DNA from 2 places in the Mesobacillus subterraneus genome. Region 1 is predicted to be linked to the other one. Evidence: a T-box and tRNA genes for the amino acid it is inferred to sense, from the RefSeq annotation. Region 1 holds a T-box; the other holds one or more tRNA genes.
What was found. The T-box of region 1 lies ahead of ileS (isoleucine--tRNA ligase). A T-box ahead of a tRNA ligase gene usually reads a tRNA of that ligase, here a tRNA-Ile.
Positions count from the first base shown of each region.

Region 2: it encodes a tRNA-Ile, which carries the amino acid that the T-box ahead of ileS (isoleucine--tRNA ligase) is inferred to sense. The anticodon was not compared.

Region 1 is NZ_CP129019.1:2,560,258-2,568,335, forward strand. It holds gene pyrR (bifunctional pyr operon transcriptional regulator/uracil phosphoribosyltransferase PyrR) at 1-277, opposite strand, end outside; gene LC048_RS13270 (RluA family pseudouridine synthase) at 511-1,422, opposite strand; gene lspA (signal peptidase II) at 1,394-1,885, opposite strand; gene LC048_RS13280 (TraR/DksA C4-type zinc finger protein) at 2,372-2,659, opposite strand; gene ileS (isoleucine--tRNA ligase) at 2,957-5,716, opposite strand; T-box leader at 5,796-6,036, opposite strand; gene LC048_RS13290 (DivIVA domain-containing protein) at 6,086-6,607, opposite strand; gene LC048_RS13295 (YlmH family RNA-binding protein) at 6,699-7,472, opposite strand; gene LC048_RS13300 (YggT family protein) at 7,540-7,800, opposite strand; gene LC048_RS13305 (cell division protein SepF) at 7,806-8,078, opposite strand, start outside.
Region 2 is NZ_CP129019.1:4,369,804-4,377,881, reverse strand. It holds rRNA gene LC048_RS22870 (16S ribosomal RNA) at 272-1,819, shown strand; tRNA gene LC048_RS22865 (tRNA-Ile) at 1,945-2,021, shown strand; tRNA gene LC048_RS22860 (tRNA-Ala) at 2,037-2,112, shown strand; rRNA gene LC048_RS22855 (23S ribosomal RNA) at 2,222-5,151, shown strand; rRNA gene rrf (5S ribosomal RNA) at 5,228-5,343, shown strand; gene LC048_RS22845 (sigma factor G inhibitor Gin) at 5,872-6,084, shown strand; gene LC048_RS22840 (hypothetical protein) at 6,250-6,387, opposite strand; gene LC048_RS25210 (hypothetical protein) at 6,497-6,805, shown strand; gene LC048_RS22835 (aminotransferase class I/II-fold pyridoxal phosphate-dependent enzyme) at 6,783-7,928, shown strand; gene tmk (dTMP kinase) at 7,931-8,078, shown strand, end outside.

The DNA of each region.
Region 1 (8,078 bases):
GGATATCCGATCCTTTTACCTCAGGTTCATGGTCAGCCGTCTTCTTCGTCAGGTCATCGCGATACAAGGTGATATCAAGCTCACCTACCGGAATATCTGCTCCTTCGATCTCACGGATCCTTTCCGCAAGCCTTTTGGCGATATAAATTCCTCTTGTACGTATGCCCACAATGACGCTGTCTTCGATTCCTTTATTTCTTTCGATGATTTCATGGGCTATCCTTGTCAGTGCCCTGCGGATTCCCTGGTTGTCAAGCACAACCGCTTTTTCAGTCATTTGTTTTCACTCCTTCTCTGTCTGTGGTATGAAAACGGAAGTTCAGCACGTCTTACGTTAGATATAAAAAACCCTCTTGTCTGTTTAGGCAAGAGGGTAAACGTGTGGTGTTAGCATGCAGCAGAGCATACATCATATGCCTGCGTGCAAATCCGTTTCCTTCTCAGCCTCACGGGACTGTCTTTAAAGGACTTATTAAACTATAGTCATCTTAAAATACTTGTTGAACTTTGTCAACGATTTTCTCTAAAATCGTTTAAAAGCTCCACGAAATATTCAGGTAGCGGAGCTTCAAACTCTATATACTCCCCTGTCCTTGGATGATCAAAACCAAGCAGTCCAGCATGCAAAGCCTGTCCTCCGATATCTAGTGACTTTTTTGGTCCGTATTTAGGATCGCCTGCCAGCGGATATCCGATATACTTCATGTGAACACGTATTTGATGTGTCCTGCCTGTTTCAAGCTGACATTCAACGAAAGTGAAGTCTTTGAAGCGTTCGAGAACATTAAAATGTGTGACAGCATTCTTGCCATTATCGACTACTGTCATGCTCTGACGGTCTTTTTGATCGCGCCCAAGCGGTGCGTCGATAGTACCATGATCATGCTGGATATTTCCATGAACGAGCGCTTGGTATTTGCGGGTAACACTTTTGGCTACGAGCTGGTTCACCAGGCTTTCGTGCGCCATATCATTTTTAGCAACCATTAAGAGTCCAGAAGTATCCTTATCAATCCTATGGACGATTCCTGGGCGGAGAACACCATTAATGCCTGATAAATCCTTGCAATGCGCCATCAGCCCATTAACAAGTGTTCCAGTCAAATGTCCTGGCGCCGGATGGACGACCATTCCCTTAGGCTTGTTCACAACGAGAACATCTGCATCCTCATAAAATATCTCAAGGTCCATTTCCTCTGCAATTACATCCAGCACTTCTGGTTCTGGAATGGTGATTTCAAGCTTATCATTCAAGCTGCATTTATAATTCGTTTTGACTTGAGCTCCATTGACAAGAACGCTGCCATCCTTGATCCATTGCTGCACCTGGCTCCTTGACCATTCTGCATCAAGAGTCGAAACTACTTTATCTATTCTGTCACCAGCCTGTTCCTCACTGATGATGTGTTCCATTTTCTCCATAAGCTTTTCTTTTCGCCTCTCTCTCTTCCCTAATCATGTCAATCATCAACAACCCTACGCCGATCACCAGCGCAGCATCCGCAATATTGAAGATAGGGAAATCGTATCCGAAAATATATGTGTTGATGAAATCGACCACTTCTTTTCGGTATACCCTGTCGATAAAATTCCCAATCGCCCCGCCCAGCATGAAACCAAGCGAAACGCCAAGCAGAAGTTTGCCTTTAGCTGCTTTTTGAATATAGACGACAAGGCCAACCACCACAATGATGGTAATGACATAGAAGAACCACATTTGTCCCTGCAGGATTCCCCATGCAGCACCACGGTTACGGTGCGAAGTAATATACAAAAAATTCTCTATGACCTTTATGCTCTCTCCAAGCTCCATGTTTTTAACAATAAACCATTTAGTAACCTGGTCAAGCAAAATAACAAACAGTGCAATTATGTAATAAAACACAAAGGTAACCTCCACATCAATTCATTACCTTTGAATTTTAGCACATATTAGGAAAAGCGCAAGCGCCGACAAGCGCTGGGAGCTGGACAATTCTCTAGTTGTAAAATAGGTTTTCTATTTTTTTAATCAAAACAACAGATTTTACAAATTTTTAGTAAGAAAACACTACTGACAACATAGTTCAACTTAAAAATAGCAATTAGAATTTTGATTTTAACCGAAAATGAACATTCAAATTGGCTTTCATTTGGGTTATATTCATTTTTATAGCGGAAATTTATTTTTTATAGCGAAAAAATATTTTTCATAGCGAATTTTTTCTTTTTATAGCGAAAAAATATTTTTCATAGCGAATTTTTCCTTTTTATAGCGAATTGGAAATTCGCATTGATTTTTTCCAGTACAGTTTGTGTGGAAATCCAATTCTAAGCTTCAAAATGCATTCTTATATAATTTTTACGGGACCAAATTTATTCTTGATAAAACTCATGAATAGATGGGCTTGCGGTAGTATTGTTCAATTTGGTCTACCTCCACAGCGGATCTTGCTGTAGGAATTCTTTGCAAAAACTCGTATGGCAAACTTTCTCCTGAAATTTCGCATTTCCCATACTCACCAAATTCCATTTTCTCCAATGCAGTTTCTATATCTTTTAATTCATCAACAATGTATTGCAAAATCCTCTCGTCTTTCTGGCTGTGATTCAGGTACGCTAACAATTCTGTTCTCGTTTCGCGGAGCTCATTGTAAATGTAATCAAGATTACCTTCCATGTATCTGCCCCCGTTCCTGTTTACAGCTATTATTTCCACAGGCATGATGCTGACTCAGATAAACTTTTTACATGTACTGCAGGATTTCCCAAGCAGGAAGATAATTGGCAAAAAGAAAAGCGTAAGCGCATTGGTCAGCCCCGACAAGCGATGGAGGTCCTGACAGAGAAGCCGTTCTTTGACTTCATTGGCAGGACCGAGGGGCTACGCGCTGGAGCTAGACACAATATTAGTGCCAAAAATTATACTTTTGTATAACAAAACTCCGGGTTAAAAACCCGGAGTTCAACAGATCGATTAGTAATTTTCTTTTACAACAGTTGCACAGCGTTCACATAGTGTTGGATGCTCTTCAACACTTCCTACTTCAGGAGTGACAACCCAGCATCGTTCGCATGTTTCGCCTTCTGCCTTGGTAACAACAATCGCTGCATTTTCAAGCTTGATCGCGTTGTCAGGAGCCTGATCATAGCTTCCTGCCACTTCGAAGCCTGAAACAATAAACAGCTGACTTAAGTTTTCAGAGATTGAATCCAACAGCTCTTTTGTGCTGTCGTTTACGTATAATGAAACCTTTGCAGTCAGCGACTTACCGATGACTTTCTCGTTCCGTGCTTCTTCAAGAGCCTTAAGGACCTCGTCGCGAAGCTTCATGAATGCATTCCACTTAGTTTCAAGAGCTTCTGCATTTGCGATTTCCTTCGCTTCTGGCATATCTGTCAGCTGGACGCTGTCTTTGTCAGCTGACGGGATGAATCCCCAAACCTCATCCGCTGTGTGAGAAAGGATCGGTGCAGTCAGCTTAACTAAAGCAATCAAGCTTTCATGCAATACAGTCTGAATTGCCCGGCGCTCTGCATTATCAGCAGCCTCAATGTAAAGGACATCCTTTGCAAAATCAAGGTAGAATGAGCTTAGATCGAGTGTACAGAAGTTGTTTACCGCATGGTAGACGCTCGCAAATTCATAGTTGTCATATGCATTGCGCACATATTTAGTCAATTTGTTCAGCTTTACGAGCATGAACTGATCAACTTCGCGCAGCTGCTCGAATGGTACTGCATCCGTTTCAGGATTGAAATCAGAAAGATTGCCAAGCAAGAATCTGAACGTGTTACGGATTTTACGGTAAACTTCAGCAACCTGCTTCAGGATTGCGTCAGACACACGTACGTCTGATTGATAATCGACAGATGCAACCCACAGTCGAAGGATATCTGCGCCTAACTGGTTCATCACCTTCGCAGGAACGACTACGTTACCGATTGACTTACTCATCTTGCGGCCTTCGCCATCAAGTGCGAAACCGTGGCTCAGGACACCTTTGTAAGGTGCTTTGCCTGTTACGGCAACAGCAGTTGATAATGATGAGTTGAACCATCCGCGGTATTGGTCAGATCCTTCAAGATAAAGGTCTGCAGGGCGCTGGAGGTCATCACGCTCAACTAGCACTGCCTGGTGAGAAGAGCCAGAGTCAAACCAAACATCCATGATGTCTGTTTCTTTCGTAAACTCTCCATTAGGGCTGCCAGGATGGCTAAAGCCTTCAGGAAGCAATTCTTTAGCTTCTTTTTCAAACCAGATATTAGAGCCTTGCTCACGGAAAAGATTTGAGACATGGTCGATTGTTTCATCCGTAATGATTGCTTCCCCGTTTTCCGCATAGAATACCGGGATTGGAACGCCCCAGGCACGCTGACGTGAAATACACCAGTCGCCGCGGTCACGGACCATATTGAACAGTCTTGTTTCTCCCCATGCTGGCACCCATTTTGTTTCTTCTACGGCTTTTAGCAATTCACCGCGGAAGTCCTTGATCGATGCAAACCATTGTGCTGTAGCACGGAAGATTACAGGTTTCTTCGTTCTCCAGTCATGCGGGTATGAGTGGGTGATGAAGCTTAGCTTCAATAAAGCGCCAGCTTCTGCAAGCTTTTCTGTGATTGGCTTGTTAGCCTGATCATAGAATAATCCTTCAAAGCCTTCTGCCTCAGCTGTCATAACACCCTTATCATCTACAGGACATAAAACTTCAAGCCCGTACTTCTGACCAACATGGAAGTCATCTTCCCCGTGTCCTGGTGCAGTGTGTACGCAACCTGTACCAGCATCTGTCGTAACATGCTCTCCTAGCATGACAAGTGAATCGCGGCCGTATAATGGGTGCTTTGCAAGAACACCTTCAAGTTCTTTACCAGCAATCTTCTTAACTGCAGTAGCATTTTCCCAGCCAATTTCATTCGTTACTGCTTCTAGAAGGTCTTCAGCTACAAGGAATTTCCTTCCGTCAGCTTCTACGACAACATATGTTAAATCAGGATGGACGGAGATTCCAAGGTTGGCTGGAATTGTCCATGGTGTAGTCGTCCAGATGATGATTTCGACATCCTGGTCCAGAACACCTTTGCCGTCTTTTACAGGGAAGCCAACATAGATGGAGGCAGAACGCTTATCCTGATATTCGATTTCAGCCTCAGCAAGTGCAGATTCACTTGATGGTGACCAGTAAACAGGCTTTTTGCCTTTGTAGATGTATCCTTGTTTTGCCATCTCACCAAAAACTTTAATTTGTTGCGCCTCATACTCAGGCCTCAATGTGATATAAGGGTTTTCCCAGTCTCCTCTTACACCAAGACGCTTAAACTGCTCACGCTGGTTGTTAACCTGCTCGTAGGCATACTCTTCACAAAGCTTCCTGAATTCAGCGACCGTCATTTCTTTGCGTTTTACACCCTTATTCGTTAACGCCTGTTCAATTGGCAATCCATGAGTATCCCAGCCAGGAACATATGGTGAACAAAAACCGCTCATTGATTTATAGCGTACGATAAAATCTTTAAGGATTTTATTTAACGCATGACCCATATGGATATCTCCATTAGCGTATGGTGGGCCATCATGAAGGATGAACAGCGGTCTTCCTTCTGTGTGCTTTTGAACCTTTTCGTAAATATTCATCTCTTCCCATTTTGCCTGGATTTCAGGTTCTCTGTTCGGAAGATTTCCGCGCATCGGAAACTCCGTCTTCGGCATGAGCAATGTGTCTTTATACTCCATTAAGTTGATCCTCCTATTTTTACCGTTGCAATCATGAAAGAATACGATTTCTGAAAATAAAAAAACCTCCTCATCCCTGAAAAGGGACGAGAAGGTTATATTCCCGCGGTACCACCCTAAATAGACAAGGATTCATCATCCTGTCCTCTTAGCATTCTTAACGCGAATGTCACGCCTGTACTTACTGATCCTAAAAGGATGTTCAGCTCGGAACTATCGGGTGATTTTCTGGCAATCCGCCTGCAATGGGCTTCCACCTTCCCCATTTCGCTGAAAAGCAAGCAACTGGAACGCCATACTGTCCCTGTCATCGTTTCTGTCATGTATTGCACTTTGTTATGAAATTATATGCGAAACAGCGTGCCTGCGTCAAGCTAGTGAATCTTCCTCTTCTCTTGCAGCAGCCTTCAATTCAGTTGAATCCAATTCATATTCAAGAAGATGATCCCAATCATCGGTGTTCAGCATATCAAGCTGCGCTTCAATTAGCATCTTGAACCTTGTCCTGAATACTTTAGACTGCTTCTTCAATTCTTCAATTTCAAGGGCGATTTTTCGTGCCTTTGATAGAGATTCATTAATGATCCTGTCAGCGTTCTTTTCTGCTTCCTTGACGATCAGCTTCGCTTCCTTTTGCGCGTTGCGGCGGACTTCTTCGCCAGCTTCCTGAGCAATGACGATTGATTTATTCAAGGTTTCTTCTATATTTGTAAAATGGCCGAGCCTTGAATTCATTTCATTCAGCTTTTCTTCCATTTCTTTTTTTTCACGGATAATTAGTTCGTAGTCCTTGATCACATTGTCAAGAAACTCATTTACTTCATCTTCATCATACCCGCGAAATCCCTTATTGAATTCTTTGTTGTGTATATCTAACGGCGTTAAAGGCATGACGCCACCTCCCATTAAGTTATAATCCTTTATGTACTTAAAGCAATGATTCGACAAATAAACTAAAAATCCTTCTACTATTACTATATAATTATTTTTTTCTCCCGGCAATAACTCGATATTTATCTTTTTTTGTTTTCCCTTCAATTGTGATGATTTTTGCACGGCCGTATCCACGTGCGGAGATAATATCTCCTTCACCACACTCAAAAGCAGTATATTCAATCGCAGTCCAATTCACTTTTACTTGGCCATGCTGGATGAGCAGCTGGGATTTTTGCCTTGAGAGATTGAAAAGAGCCGACATGACGGTATCCAGCCGTAATGATGAAACAGTCGTGTGCATCTCATTCCACTCTTCAGTAATTCCCACTGCCTTTTCAAGTGGAAGCTCTGATAAGCCAATCGCTGCTCTGCCGATCGATTCTAATTGGATACGGATGTAATCAGCGATCTCCTCAGCTGCAAAAAATTGCACATTATCCCCGTCAATCAGGATATCACCAAATTTTCCTCGCTTCAATCCTAGGGACATCAAGCTGCCCAACACTTGACGGTGTTCAATATTCACAAATTTCTTTGCATAATCAATTCCAAAAAGCTTTACCTGAAAATCTTCTTCTTTAGCTTCCATATACTCTGGAAAAAGAAGTGCCCTCTTTCTCTCTGTACCTGGTCGACCGCCAAACAGCTCCCACTTAACGTCAGGATGCTTACCGATGACTGTTGACAGTATTTGCTGCTCCCTCGGATCCAGGAAATCAGTCAATTTCGGAGCATAATTTTGTTCTACATATTCCTTCCAGTTAATCACCTGATCGATAAATTCCCGTTCCTCAGGACGGAAATGTTGATAAATACTCATTTTGTTCTCCTTTTACTCTTAAAACATCGATAGAAAATAAGCAGGGCCTGAATCAGACCCTGCTTAGTTAGAACCATAGTGCTAATTGCCTTAGGCCATCAACGGCAAAACGCAACACAAGGAATGCCACGATCGGCGAAATATCAATCATACCGATTGAAGGAACAATCCGTCGGAAAGGCTCCAGGAAAGGTTCGCAAATCCTTGCTAAAAATTGTCCGATCGTTGTTTCTCTGGCATTAGGGAACCATGACATGAAAATATAAATAATCAGGGCCCACTGATAAAGACTGACTAGTTGAGCTATAATACCTATCACTAAATCCATTTAATCTACCACCTCGACTCTTGGTAATCCCGCTCCTGCATCAATTCAGAAATATTTCCTGTTACTTCTACATTATCCGGGGTACATAAGAAAATATTCATACCGATCCGCTGAATATCCCCGCTGATTGCATAAACTGTTCCGCTGAGGAAATCCACGATACGCCTTGCCTGGTCCTGTTCAATACGCTGCAGGTTCACAACGACTGCCCGGCGATTTTTTAAATGATCAGCAATTTCCTGTGCTTCCGCATACATTCTTGGCTCCACCAGGATCAC
Region 2 (8,078 bases), 1.8 Mb from region 1:
TAGGGATTTCTTGCGAAAGCTATTGACCAGGCAAGCAGAAGTTGTTATTATATTAAACGTTGCTGTTGAACAGCTGTTAACAACTTTTTTAAAAAGGTGTTGACGAAATATCGACAGCATGATATATTATTTAAGTCGCCTACGGGTGACGCCGAAAAATTGCTCTTTGAAAACTAAACAAACAAGCGTCAACAAACAATATTTATAGTGACTTCTATTATATAGTTGATCACTAGCCAACGTTTTAAATTATGAGCTAAACTCATACTCTTTCTTGGAGAGTTTGATCCTGGCTCAGGACGAACGCTGGCGGCGTGCCTAATACATGCAAGTCGAGCGGATCTTCATTAGCTTGCTTTTGAAGATCAGCGGCGGACGGGTGAGTAACACGTGGGCAACCTGCCTGTAAGACTGGGATAACTTCGGGAAACCGGAGCTAATACCGGATAATCCTTTCCCTCTCATGAGGGAAAGCTGAAAGACTACCGGCTGTCACTTACAGATGGTTTCGCGGCGCATTAGCTAGTTGGTGAGGTAACGGCTCACCAAGGCAACGATGCGTAGCCGACCTGAGAGGGTGATCGGCCACACTGGGACTGAGACACGGCCCAGACTCCTACGGGAGGCAGCAGTAGGGAATCTTCCGCAATGGACGAAAGTCTGACGGAGCAACGCCGCGTGAACGATGAAGGCTTTCGGGTCGTAAAGTTCTGTTGTCAGGGAAGAACAAGTATCGGAGTAACTGCCGGTACCTTGACGGTACCTGACCAGAAAGCCACGGCTAACTACGTGCCAGCAGCCGCGGTAATACGTAGGTGGCAAGCGTTGTCCGGAATTATTGGGCGTAAAGCGCGCGCAGGCGGTTCCTTAAGTCTGATGTGAAAGCCCCCGGCTCAACCGGGGAGGGTCATTGGAAACTGGGGAACTTGAGTGCAGAAGAGGAGAGCGGAATTCCACGTGTAGCGGTGAAATGCGTAGAGATGTGGAGGAACACCAGTGGCGAAGGCGGCTCTCTGGTCTGTAACTGACGCTGAGGCGCGAAAGCGTGGGGAGCGAACAGGATTAGATACCCTGGTAGTCCACGCCGTAAACGATGAGTGCTAAGTGTTAGAGGGTTTCCGCCCTTTAGTGCTGCAGCAAACGCATTAAGCACTCCGCCTGGGGAGTACGGTATGCAAGGCTGAAACTCAAAGGAATTGACGGGGTACACAAGCGGTGGAGCATGTGGTTTAATTCGAAGCAACGCGAAGAACCTTACCAGGTCTTGACATCCTCTTGATTTCCCTAGAGATAGGGCGTTCCCCTTCGGGGGACAGAGTGACAGGTGGTGCATGGTTGTCGTCAGCTCGTGTCGTGAGATGTTGGGTTAAGTCCCGCAACGAGCGCAACCCTTGATCTTAGTTGCCAGCATTCAGTTGGGCACTCTAAGGTGACTGCCGGTGACAAACCGGAGGAAGGTGGGGATGACGTCAAATCATCATGCCCCTTATGACCTGGGCTACACACGTGCTACAATGGATGGAACAAAGGGTCGCGAAGCCGCGAGGTCGAGCCAATCCCATAAATCCATTCTCAGTTCGGATTGCAGGCTGCAACTCGCCTGCATGAAGCCGGAATCGCTAGTAATCGCGGATCAGCATGCCGCGGTGAATACGTTCCCGGGCCTTGTACACACCGCCCGTCACACCACGAGAGTTTGTAACACCCGAAGTCGGTGGGGTAACCTTTATGGAGCCAGCCGCCTAAGGTGGGACAGATGATTGGGGTGAAGTCGTAACAAGGTAGCCGTATCGGAAGGTGCGGCTGGATCACCTCCTTTCTAAGGATATTGCCATAATGGCAATCGGAATGCGAACCTTCTGGTTCGTACTGTGGATGTAATCCACATAGTTGACCGCTTGTTTGTTTAGTTTTGAGGGAGTAATTCCTCTCTATATGATATATGGGACTATAGCTCAGCTGGTTAGAGCGCACGCCTGATAAGCGTGAGGTCGGTGGTTCGAGTCCACTTAGGCCCACCATATATCTTTCATAATGGGGCCTTAGCTCAGCTGGGAGAGCGCCTGCCTTGCACGCAGGAGGTCAGCGGTTCGATCCCGCTAGGCTCCACCAAGTATTTGTTCCTTGAAAACTAGATAATCGTAAGTAAGAAGAACCAAGAAAAAACCGAGTGATCGCCATTTTAGTTTTTCTCTCTATATAATAGAGAAATGACCTTTTAGGTTAAGTTAGAAAGGGCGCACGGTGGATGCCTTGGCACTAGGAGCCGATGAAGGACGGGACTAACACCGATATGCTTCGGGGAGCTGTAAGTAAGCTTTGATCCGGAGATTTCCGAATGGGGAAACCCACTGTTCGTAATGGAACAGTATCTTTACCTGAATACATAGGGTATTGAAGGCAGACCCGGGGAACTGAAACATCTAAGTACCCGGAGGAAGAGAAAGCAAACGCGATTCCCTGAGTAGCGGCGAGCGAAACGGGACATAGCCCAAACCAAGAGGCTTGCCTCTTGGGGTTGTAGGACACTCAACATGGAGTTACAAAGGAACGGGGTAGATGAAGTGGTCTGGAAAGGCCCGTCAGAGAAGGTAAAAACCCTGTAGTTGAAACTTCGTTCCCTCCTGAGTGGATCCTGAGTACGGCGGGACACGAGAAATCCCGTCGGAAGCTGGGAGGACCATCTCCCAAGGCTAAATACTCCCTAGTGACCGATAGTGAACCAGTACCGTGAGGGAAAGGTGAAAAGCACCCCGGAAGGGGAGTGAAATAGATCCTGAAACCGTGTGCCTACAAGTAGTCAGAGCCCGTTCATGGGTGATGGCGTGCCTTTTGTAGAATGAACCGGCGAGTTACGATCCCATGCAAGGTTAAGTTGAGAAGACGGAGCCGCAGCGAAAGCGAGTCTGAATAGGGCGAATTTAGTATGTGGTCGTAGACCCGAAACCAGGTGATCTACCCATGTCCAGGGTGAAGGTTGGGTAACACCAACTGGAGGCCCGAACCCACGCACGTTGAAAAGTGCGGGGATGAGGTGTGGGTAGCGGAGAAATTCCAATCGAACTTGGAGATAGCTGGTTCTCTCCGAAATAGCTTTAGGGCTAGCCTCACGTTGTAAGAGTCTTGGAGGTAGAGCACTGTTTGGACTAGGTACCTCATCGGGTTACCGAATTCAGACAAACTCCGAATGCCAAAGACTTATCCGTGGGAGTCAGACTGCGAGTGATAAGATCCGTAGTCAAAAGAAACAGCCCAGACCACCAGCTAAGGTCCCAAAGTATACGTTAAGTGGAAAAGGATGTGGAGTTGCTTAGACAACCAGGATGTTGGCTTAGAAGCAGCCACCATTTAAAGAGTGCGTAATAGCTCACTGGTCGAGTGACTCTGCGCCGAAAATGTACCGGGGCTAAACGTATCACCGAAGCTGTGGATTGACATCTTAGATGTCAGTGGTAGGAGAGCGTTCTAAGGGCGTTGAAGTCAGACCGTAAGGACTGGTGGAGCGCTTAGAAGTGAGAATGCCGGTATGAGTAGCGAAAGATGGGTGAGAATCCCATCCACCGAATGCCCAAGGTTTCCTGAGGAAGGCTCGTCCTCTCAGGGTTAGTCGGGACCTAAGCCGAGTACCGAAAGGCGTAGGCGATGGACAACAGGTTGATATTCCTGTACCACCTCTTTATCGTTTGAGCAATGGGGGGACGCAGTAGGATAGGGTAAGCGCGCTGTTGGATATGCGCGTCTAAGCAGTAAGGCTGCAAGTGAGGCAAATCCCGCTTGCGTGAAGGCTGAGCTGTGACAGCGAGGGAAATATAGTACCGAAGTTCCTGATTTCACACTGCCAAGAAAAGCCTCTAGCGAGATAAAAGGTGCCCGTACCGCAAACCGACACAGGTAGGCGAGGAGAGAATCCTAAGGTGAGCGAGAGAACTCTCGTTAAGGAACTCGGCAAAATGACCCCGTAACTTCGGGAGAAGGGGTGCTCATTTGGGTGAATAGCCTAGATGAGCCGCAGTGAATAGGCCCAGGCGACTGTTTAGCAAAAACACAGGTCTCTGCGAAGCCGTAAGGCGAAGTATAGGGGCTGACGCCTGCCCGGTGCTGGAAGGTTAAGAGGGGGTTAGCTCACGCGAAGCTCTGAATCGAAGCCCCAGTAAACGGCGGTAAACTATAACGGTCCTAAGGTAGCGAAATTCCTTGTCGGGTAAGTTCCGACCCGCACGAAAGGCGTAACGATCTGGGCACTGTCTCAACGAGAGACTCGGTGAAATTATAGTACCTGTGAAGATGCAGGTTACCCGCGACAGGACGGAAAGACCCCGTGGAGCTTTACTGTAGCCTGATATTGAATTTTGGTACAGCTTGTACAGGATAGGTAGGAGCCTGAGAAACCGGAGCGCCAGCTTCGGTGGAGGCGCTGGTGGGATACTACCCTGGCTGTATTGAAATTCTAACCCACGCCCCTGATCGGGGCGGGAGACAGTGTCAGGTGGGCAGTTTGACTGGGGCGGTCGCCTCCTAAAGAGTAACGGAGGCGCCCAAAGGTTCCCTCAGAATGGTTGGAAATCATTCGCAGAGTGTAAAGGCACAAGGGAGCTTGACTGCGAGAGACCTACAAGTCGAGCAGGGACGAAAGTCGGGCTTAGTGATCCGGTGGTTCCGCATGGAAGAGTATCGCTCAACGGATAAAAGCTACCCCGGGGATAACAGGCTTATCTCCCCCAAGAGTCCACATCGACGGGGAGGTTTGGCACCTCGATGTCGGCTCATCGCATCCTGGGGCTGTAGTCGGTCCCAAGGGTTGGGCTGTTCGCCCATTAAAGCGGTACGCGAGCTGGGTTCAGAACGTCGTGAGACAGTTCGGTCCCTATCCGTCGTGGGCGCAGGAAATTTGAGAGGAGCTGTCCTTAGTACGAGAGGACCGGGATGGACGCACCGCTGGTGTACCAGTTGTCTTGCCAAAGGCATCGCTGGGTAGCTATGTGCGGACGGGATAAGTGCTGAAAGCATCTAAGCATGAAGCCCCCTCAAGATGAGATTTCCCATAGCGCAAGCTAGTAAGAACCCTGAAAGATGATCAGGTTGATAGGTCAGAGGTGGAAGCGCGGTGACGTGTGGAGCTGACTGATACTAATCGTTCGAGGACTTAACCAAATTAGATGACTCGTTTTTCTTGAATTCTTCTTACACATTATCTAGTTTTGAGGGAATAAAACCTCAAACCAAATAGTCTGGTGGCGATAGCGAGAAGGTCACACCCGTTCCCATACCGAACACGGAAGTTAAGCTTCTCAGCGCCGATGGTAGTTGGGGGTTTCCCCCTGTGAGAGTAGGACGCCGCCGGGCACCAAAAAGAACAGCTGTAATGGCTGTTCTTTTTTTGTGTGCGGATTTATTAATGGGGCTGAATATATAGCAGCAATTGATAATATACGAATAGCTTCAGACAGGTTTGGAGGAATAGCAGGAAAAGCTGTCAGAAGAAGAGGCAACTTAAGATAGGCTTGACGGAAAAGCAGGAAAAGCTGTCAGAAGAAGAGGAAACTTAAGACAGGTTTGACGGGAAAGCAGGAAAAGCTGTCAAAAGAAGAGGCAACTTAAGACAGATTTAAGAGAAAACAAGGAAAAGCTGTCATAAGTAGGAGCAACTTTATAGGACCTTCAGAATGCCTTTATCATCCTATCCAACATGCTTAATGATCAATATTCGCTTCTTTTCAAAAGTATTTTATATAATAAACCAACCTAAATTGTTATAAGACATACAAGGAAACCGGATGTCAATCATAAAATATAAAACAACTAAACTTCCAAAAAAATTATTCGGAAAATTGTATACAAAAAAATACTCCTGGCAACAATAGGTGTACGGAGGTGGAGAATTTGGGTTCGCTTTTAGCTAAGAATCAAATCGGGGAAAACTGTGTGATTTGCGAACAGACGAAAAAGGCTGGCATACACCTGTATACTTCTTTTATATGCACAGACTGTGAGAGCATCATGATCAAGACAGATACGAGTGATCCTCAATATAAATATTACGTAGAAAAGCTAAGGAAGGTAACGAAGCCTGGCATTTACAGTTAAAAGCTCATTTTGGGCTTTTATTTTTTTTGTTTTGTAGGAATTTTTAAAATGGTTAGTGTGGGTAACTAATTGTAGTTTTCTTAATCCAGCTCCCGCGCCTATCCCTCGAGTCGCTTGTGTGGCTGCGGCTCCTAACTCCTCGAGACGCTTGTCTAGCTACGCCTCCTAGAAACTCCGAAACTTCAACTCCGCCGGCAGAAGCAAAACCGCTTCTTTGTCGGAGTCTCCAGTTTCTGCGTTTCTGGACAGTCTGCTATACATTTCGATTTCGGTCCTGCCAATGAAGTCAAAGAACGACTTCACTGGCAGGCCCTCCAGCGCTTATCGGGCCTGAACGAGTCGCTTGCGCTTTTTGTTCCAAAAAAACAGTGTTAGAATAGATAGGTGTGAATTTATATATACAGGTGAGATTATGAATCAATTCAAAACACCCTTGTACACTCAATTGGTTGAGCATATAAACGGAAGCCCTCTATCGTTTCATGTACCAGGGCACAAAAATGGGGCTATTTTCCCTAAAAATGGACAGGCCTACTTTAAGCAAATTTTAAAATTGGATGCAACAGAAATAACAGGATTGGATGACCTTCATTCACCAGAGGGAGTTATTTTTGAAGCTGAAGAATTACTTATGGATTTATATAAAACAGATAAAAGCTTTTTTTTTAATAAATGGATCAACTGTCGGGAATCTTGCGATGATCCTTTCTGCGATAAATGAGGATGATGTGGTGCTGGTCCAGCGCAATTCGCATAAATCGATCATGAATTCTTTAAGACTTGCAAAAGCAAAACCTGTATTCATAAGTCCGGAATACAACGAAGAATACGGTGTAGCTGCCGGGTTGAGTATTGATGGGGTCAGATCAGCACTCAGCCAGTATCCGAATGCAAAGGCACTTATCGTAACGTACCCCAATTATTATGGACTGACATATGACCTTAAAACGATTATAGATTTGGCTCATGACCACGGCATTCCTGTATTGGTTGATGAGGCACATGGAGTTCATTTTATTGCTGGGGATTATTTTCCGGCTTCTGCTGTTGTACTTGGAGCCGATATTGTCGTGCAGTCTGCGCATAAGACCTTGCCAGCCATGACAATGGGAGCCTTCCTTCATTATCAGACGAAACGTGTCTCTCTCAGCAAGCTGAGATTCTATTTGCAAGCTCTGCAGTCAAGCAGCCCTTCGTATCCATTGATGGCTTCCCTTGATTTGGCACGCCTGTATCTGGGTACTTATAGCAAGGACGATCTCTCATACCTCCAAGCTGAAATCGAGGAGTTCAAAAAAAGGCTGCAGAAGATAACCGGGATTTATGTATTGCAACCTGATGATCCGCTTAAATTAACTATACAATCAATGGGTTCCTGGTCTGGCTTTGAGCTGCAGTCAAGACTCGAATCGGAAGGGATCTTTACGGAACTGGCAGACCCATATAATGTTCTGCTCGTTCTTCCTTTATTGAAGAATGGCATGAAGCACTCCTTGGAAGAAGCGGCACAAAAGATTGCCAAGGTTGTAAGTGCTATGCCTGATGGAAAAAATAAACCTGAATCAAAGGTTGTTCATAAAACTATTTCATCTTTAAAAGTCAGTTATAAAGAGATGGAGCTGCAACTGACAGAGTATGTTCTGCTGAAGGACGCTGCAGGAAGGATTAGTGCTGAGCAGATCATTCCCTATCCGCCGGGAATTCCAATTTGTCTCCGTGGTGAAGTCCTGACAGAAGATGATATTAATACAATCTTATTTTTAAAAGAAAAAGAAGCGAAAATCCAGGGCGGAGACTATTTGAAGGCTGGTAAAATTAAAGTGTTTAAGAGTTGGGGGATATAAAATTGGAAAAAGGAATCTTTATTACAATAGAAGGTCCGGATGGTTCTGGCAAGACAACGATCCTTCAGATGCTGGCTGAAAATCTTCAAAAGGAAGGCCGCGAAGTGGTGGCCACACGTGAGCCTGGAGGGATTGAGATTGCTGAACAAA